2 regions of the Streptomyces daliensis genome follow, and region 2 is predicted to be linked to the other one. Evidence: riboswitches for the same ligand, from Rfam matches in the RefSeq annotation. Region 2 holds a riboswitch; the other holds the start of a gene.
The links. A riboswitch is a leader RNA that binds a small molecule or an ion and turns the genes downstream of it on or off. The one in region 2 is predicted to bind glycine.
Positions count from the first base shown of each region.

Region 1: it holds a riboswitch for glycine, as region 2 does, so the genes downstream of both, gcvT (glycine cleavage system aminomethyltransferase GcvT) here and gcvP (aminomethyl-transferring glycine dehydrogenase) in region 2, are expected to answer to the same signal.

Region 1 covers NZ_BAAGSO010000078.1:144,304-147,669, reverse strand. Annotated here, with positions in the region: gene glyA (serine hydroxymethyltransferase) at 1-164, opposite strand, end outside; gene gcvH (glycine cleavage system protein GcvH) at 218-598, opposite strand; gene gcvT (glycine cleavage system aminomethyltransferase GcvT) at 782-1,909, opposite strand; glycine riboswitch at 2,054-2,187, opposite strand; gene ACYVOO_RS17715 (AAA family ATPase) at 2,374-3,054, shown strand; gene ACYVOO_RS17710 (hypothetical protein) at 3,272-3,366, opposite strand, start outside.
Region 2 covers NZ_BAAGSO010000139.1:10,416-13,781, forward strand. Annotated here, with positions in the region: gene ACYVOO_RS40160 (DNA polymerase IV) at 1-656, shown strand, start outside; partial or broken gene ACYVOO_RS40165 (PRC-barrel domain-containing protein) at 551-949, opposite strand; glycine riboswitch at 1,092-1,189, shown strand; gene gcvP (aminomethyl-transferring glycine dehydrogenase) at 1,386-3,366, shown strand, end outside.

The DNA.
Region 1 (3,366 bases), on a different contig from region 2:
TACTTGTTCGTCAGGACGGAGCCCTGGGCCTCCAGCGAGGCGACGGGGGCGAAGTTCTCCGACGCGATCATCTCGAGGGTGGACTGCTGGCGGTGAAGCTCGGAGTCGACGGCGGCGGCGACGTCCGGGTCCACCTCGTGGAGAGAACCATTCAAAAGCGACATGAAACCATCCCTGTTGGCACGGCTGGGGGTGGGTGGGAGACGGGAAGAGCAGCTCAGCTTCCGGCGGCGAAGGCGGTGTACTCCTCGGCGGAGAGCAGGTCGTCCGGCTCCTCCGAGACCTTCACCTTGAACAGCCAGCCGCCTTCGAAGGGCGCCGAGTTCACCAGTGCCGGGTCGTCCACGACGTCCTGGTTGATCTCGGTGATCTCGCCGGAGACCGGTGCGTACAGGTCGCTCACGGACTTGGTCGACTCCAGTTCGCCGCAGGGCTCGCCCGCGGTGACCGCGTCGCCGACCTCAGGGAGCTGGACGAAGACGACGTCGCCGAGTGCCTCGGCGGCGTGCGCCGTGATCCCGACCGTCGAGACGCCGTCCTCGGCGGCCGACAGCCACTCGTGCTCCTTGCTGTAGCGAAGCTGCTGGGGGTTGCTCATGGTGCGATTCTCCTGGATGAGAGGGGTGCGGGGGAAAACGGTCTTGGAAGATGGGACGAGTTCCACAGCGCGGGCGCCCGCACGGGCCGACGCGGGGTGCGTGCCGACGGATGCCCGTACGGTGGCGCGTCCGCTCCCGGAGTACGCCTCCGTCCGCCGGTGACGGGCCCGTGACGGGTGGTTTCAGCGCTGCCTCTTGTAGAAGGGCAGCGCGACCACCTCGTACGGCTCGTGGGAACCGCGGATGTCCACCGCGACCCCCTTGGTGCCCGGCTCCGCGTGCGCGGCGTCCACGTAGGCGATGGCGATCGGCTTGCCGAGGGTCGGGGAAGGGGCCCCTGAGGTGACCTCGCCGATCACCTCGCCCTCGGCCGAGACCACCCCGTACCCCGCGCGCGGCACCCGGCGGCCCTCGGCGATCAGGCCGACCAGCTTGCGCGGCGGGCTGTTCCGCGCCCGCTCGGCCGCCGCCTCCAGGGGCTCGCGCCCGACGAAACGTCCCTCGTTCGTCGTCTTCTCGAACTTCACCGTCCGGCCGAGACCCGCGTCGAAGGGCGTGGTCGACGTGCTCAGCTCGTGCCCGTACAGCGGCATCCCCGCTTCCAGGCGCAGCGTGTCCCGGCAGCTCAGGCCGCACGGGACGAGCCCCGCGCCGGAGCCCGCCTCCGTCAGCGCCTCCCACACGGCGACGGCGTCACCTGGCGCGACGAACAGCTCGAAGCCGTCCTCGCCGGTGTAGCCCGTACGGGCGATGAGCGCGTCCTTGCCCGCGACCGTGCCCGGCAGGCCCGCGTAGTACTTCAGCCCGTCCAGACCGGCGTCGGTCAGCGTTCGCAGGATGCCGACGGCCTCGGGGCCCTGGACCGCGAGCAGCGCGTAGGCGTCGCGGTCGTCGCGCACCTCGGCGCCGAAGCCCTCGGCGCGCGCGGTGAGCGCGTCCAGGACCACCTGCGCGTTGGCCGCGTTGGCGACGACCATGTAGGTCTCCTCGCCGGTGCGGTAGACGATCAGATCGTCGAGGATGCCGCCGTCCTCGTCGCAGATCATGGTGTAGCGGGCGCGGCCGACGGCGACCGCCGACAGGTTGCCGACCAGCGAATAGTCCAGCAGCGCCCCGGCGTCCCGGCCCGTGACGGTGATCTCACCCATGTGGGAGAGGTCGAACAGGCCCGCGCGGGTGCGGACGGCGTGGTGTTCGTCACGCTCGCTGCCGTAGCGCAGCGGCATGTCCCAGCCCGCGAAGTCGGTCATCGTCGCGCCGAGCGCGCGATGAGTGGCGTCGAGTGCGGTCTTACGAGGGGTGTCGCTCATGTCAGACAGGCTCCAGGGGGCAAGTGACCGGATGTCCTCCCCATCTGTCATCGGAACCTGAGAGGTTCGCCAGGAGCCCGTTCCCGTGGGCCTCGGCTTGCACCTTGGGTGGAGCCGCGCGGCGGCTCGCTTTTCAGATCTGCCTCATCCTGTGCGGTATCGGGGCCTGAGAGATTCAAGGGAGGACTTGCTCCTTCGGCGCCCCGTGGACGCCGCCTCCGTGCACACTGTGCGAGGGGCGGACGGCGTACGGACGGGGACTCTCCCGCGCGGATTCAAGCGGCCTGTATGGAGTTGGCCCGCACATCATGGCACGGCGCGGGTACCCGTGGTGCTCCTGGCGGGGAAGCAATCGTCTTGAACCGCATTACCTTTTCTTGACACTCTCGGGGAAAGCCGCGGTGGAGCGCCGGGGGCCCGGGGGAGGCCCCCGGGAAACGCAGGTATCCGGGGAGGGCGATCAGGTGGGCAGTCTGCGCAGTGCTTACGCGACGGTGACCGCGACGGTCACGGGGGGCGGAGCGGGAGGCGGTGCGGGTGCGGTGGTGCCCGCGCAGGCCCCCGTGCCCGTCCTGGAGCGGGATCTGCGCGGCACCGCCGCCAGACGCACGCTGCGCTTCGCGGCGGGTGACCTGGTCGTGGTCTCGGGACTGCCGGGCAGCGGCAAGTCGACGCTGATCCGGCGCACGGTGGCTCTCCACGACACCGTCAGCAGGATCGACTCGCAGGACACCAGGGAGCGCTGGGAGGCCAGGCTGCCCCGCTGGCTGCCCTACGGCGTCTACCGCCCCCTGGTCCGCCTCGCGCACTACGCGGGGCTGCGGCGGGCGCTGGCCTCGGGCGCGAGCGTCGTCGTCCACGACTGCGGGACGCAGGGCTGGGTGCGCGGCTGGCTGGCCAGGGACGCGCGGCGGCGCGGCAGGGGACTGCACCTGGTGCTCCTCGACGTGCCGCCCGTGGTCGCCCTGGAGGGCCAGGCCGAGCGGGGCCGGGGCGTCTCCGGGTACGCCTTCGCCCGGCACCGCAGGGCCGTGGGCCGCCTGATAGCGCAGGCGGAGGCGGGGCGGGTGCCCGAGGGCTGCTCCTCGGTCGTGCTGCTGGACCGGGAGGCGGCGGGTGCGCTGTGCGGGGTGGCGTTCGAGTAGAGGGGCGAGCAGGGGCACGTAGGGGACGAGCAGGGGCACGGTTCGGGGCGTTTTCCGGGGCCGCTTCCGGGATGCGTCCGGGGCGTGTTCCGGTGCGTTCCGGCGCGTACCGGAGTGTTCGCGGCGCCCCGGACGCGCGCGGCCCGTCACCGCTCAGCGGTGACGGGCCGCGCACGGGGACAGAGCGCGCGGTCGCCCGCGCCCTCGTGTGGGTGCGTCAGAACGCCGGGGTGTGGCCCATGTGCAGGATCGGCGCCTTCGGCGACTTGGGGGCCTTGTCGCCCTCTGCGGCCTCGGCACGCTTGGCGCCCT
Region 2 (3,366 bases):
ATGGTGCCGCTCTCGGCGCCGATGTCGCTCCCGGTGAGCCTGCTGAGGATGCGGCGGACGACGCCGCGCACCCGGCGGCCGGGCCGGACGGGACGGCGGCGGGCGCCGGGTCGGCAACCGGAACCGGGACCGGATCAGTGGCCGAGCAGCCGCGGAACGGGGAGCCCGCGTCGGCGTCGGCACCGGCGCGTGAGCCTGCCGTCGAGGTGCCCGTGGGCAGGCGTTGGGTGGCGGGGCACGATGTCCGGCACGCCGAGTACGGCCCTGGATGGGTCCAGGGCAGCGGCATAGGCAGGGTGACCGTGCGGTTCGAGTATCCGGGCTCGGTACCGGGGCGGGTGCGGACGTTCTCCGTCGACGATCCGGACCTCAGCCCGGCCGATCCGCCACCGCTGGCGGCCATGGCCGCGATGACGGACGGAACGGGCCCGTCTCCGGACGACCGGGACCCGGCCGCGCGGGCGGCGACGGCAGGGGTGACCGGGGCCGCCGGGGCGGATCGCCGCCCGGGTGCCGCCCCTCAGCCCCCGGACCCGGACCCGGAGCCGGACCCGGCCACGCGCCCGAAGTTCCGGTCCCGGGCCGCGAGCGGCGGGACGGAGGGAGCCGTGGTCGGTGAGGGGCCCTCGCCCCTCACGGGTACGTCGAGCCCGTAGTGGTGGTAGAGCTGGAGTTCCTGCTCGGGGGAGAGATGGCGGCCCACTCCGAAGTCGGGCGCTTCCTTGATCAGGTCGCGCTCGAAGGGGATGCGCAGCGCCTCGTTCTCCACCTCGCTCGGCTCCAGGGGCACGAAGGCGTCACGGCTGAAGATGCCGGTGCGTACGGCGGCCCACTCGGGTTCGCCCGTGGCGTCGTCGAGATACACCTCGTCCACGGTGCCGATCTTCGTCCCCCTGCTGTCGACGGCCCTGCGGCCGATCAGGCTCCGCGGATCGATATCGGTCTGCACGGTCCCTCCTCCTGGTCGCGGCTGCTCCATCAGAGTCCCTGGAGTCCTTAGTACAACGAAAAGGCAGATTTCGGCCATTGGCCACTTGAGCGCACAGCCGGTCCTCTCGTCCTACCTCGCTGGTAGGCTCGGAAACGGCTGTCGACCCCGTGCGGGAGAGTCCTCTGGCAAAGTCGCCCGAGGCGCCGAAGGAGCAAACCCTCCCCGGAATCTCTCAGGCTCACGTACCGCGCGGACGAGGTCACTCTGGAAAGCAGGGCGGGCCGCGGTCCAGCGCCGGGTGCCCCTCCTCACCGACGGTGAAAGCCGGGCCGGGCGGGCCACACTGCCGGACGGTCCGGTGAAACTCTCAGGTCGTGATGACAGAGGGGGAGGCCATCCGGGCACCCGCGCCGTGGTGCCCCCAAAGGTCGCAGAGACCAGGAGGCCTCCGCAGATGACTTCCCATCGCATCCCCCTCACCGAGCTGGAGCGCGGCACACCGTTCGAGCGACGCCACATCGGCCCGGACACCGGCGCGCAGGCGAAGATGCTCGCTCAGGTCGGCTACGGCTCGCTGGACGAGCTGACCGCCGCCGCGGTGCCCGACGTGATCAAGAGCGTCGAAGCCCTCGACCTGCCGGAAGCTCGCAGCGAGGCGGACGTGCTGGCCGAGCTGCACTCCCTCGCCGGGCGCAACGAGGTGCTGCACTCCATGATCGGCCTGGGGTACCACGGGACGTTCACCCCGCCCGTGATCCTCCGCAACGTCATGGAGAACCCCGCCTGGTACACGGCGTACACCCCGTACCAGCCCGAGATCTCCCAGGGCCGCCTGGAGGCGCTGCTCAACTTCCAGACCGTCGTCGCCGATCTGACGGGGCTGCCCACCTCCGGCGCCTCCCTCCTGGACGAGCCCACCGCGGCGGCCGAGGCGATGGCCATGTCGCGCCGGGTCGGCAAGGTCAAGCAGGGCGTCTATCTCGTCGACGCCGACTGCCTGCCCCAGACCGTCGCCGTCCTGCGGACCCGGGCCGAGCCCACAGGCGTCGAGGTCGTCGTCGCCGATCTGAGCGAGGGCATCCCGGCCGCGATCGTCGAGCGCGGCGTCTTCGGCGTCCTGCTCCAGTACCCGGGCGCCTCCGGCGCCGTGCGCGATCCGCGTGCCCTCATCGACCAGGCCCACGAGCTGGGCGCCGTCGTCACCGTCGCCGCCGATCTGCTCGCGCTGACGCTCCTCACCTCGCCCGGCGAGCTGGGCGCCGACATCGCCGTCGGCTCCAGCCAGCGCTTCGGCGTCCCCATGGGCTTCGGCGGGCCGCACGCGGGCTACATGTCCGTGCGCGACGTGTACGCGCGCAGCCTGCCGGGCCGTCTCGTCGGCGTCTCCAAGGACGCCGACGGCCGCCAGGCGTACCGCCTCGCGCTCCAGACCCGTGAGCAGCACATCCGCCGCGAGAAGGCCACCAGCAACATCTGCACGGCGCAGGTGCTCCTCGCCGTGATGGCCGGGATGTACGCGGTCTACCACGGCCCCGATGGACTGGCCGCCATCGCGCGCCGCACCCACCGCTACGCCGCGCTCCTCGCCGAGGGCCTGCGGCAGGGCGGCGTGGAGGTCGTGCACGCGGCGTACTTCGACACCGTCACCGTGCGGGTGCCGGACGGCGCGGCCCGGATCGTGGCCCGCGCCCGCGACATGGGCGTCAACCTGCGGCACGTGGACGCCGACCACGTCGGGATCACCTGCGACGAGACGACGGGCCGCGCCCAGCTCGCCGCCGTGTGGGCCGCCTTCGAGGTCGAGGCCGACGTCGAGCGGCTGGACGCGGCGACGGACGACACGCTGCCCGCAGGGCTGCTGCGCGAGGACGAGTACCTGACGCACCCGGTCTTCCACGAGCACCGCTCGGAGACGGCGATGCTGCGCTATCTGCGCCGCCTCGCCGACCGCGACTACGCGCTGGACCGGGGCATGATCCCGCTCGGCTCCTGCACGATGAAGCTGAACGGCACCACCGAGATGGAGCCGGTCACCTGGCCGCAGTTCGGCGCGCTGCACCCCTTCGCGCCCGCCGAGCAGGCGCAGGGCTATCTCACCCTCATCCAGGAGCTGGAGGAGCGGCTGGCCGAGATCACCGGCTACGACAAGGTCTCCCTCCAGCCCAACGCCGGTTCGCAGGGTGAGCTGGCGGGGCTGCTCGCGGTGCGCGCGTACCACCGCGCGGCCGGTGACGAGCAGCGCACCGTCTGCCTCATCCCCTCCTCCGCGCACGGCACCAACGCCGCGAGCGCGGTGATGGCGGGGATGAAGGTCGTCGTCGTGAAGACCAGCGAGAACGGCGACGTCGAGCTGGACGACCTGCACGCCAAGATCGAGAAGCACGGCTCCGAGCTGGCCGTGCTGATGGTCACCTACCCCTCGACGCACGGCGTGT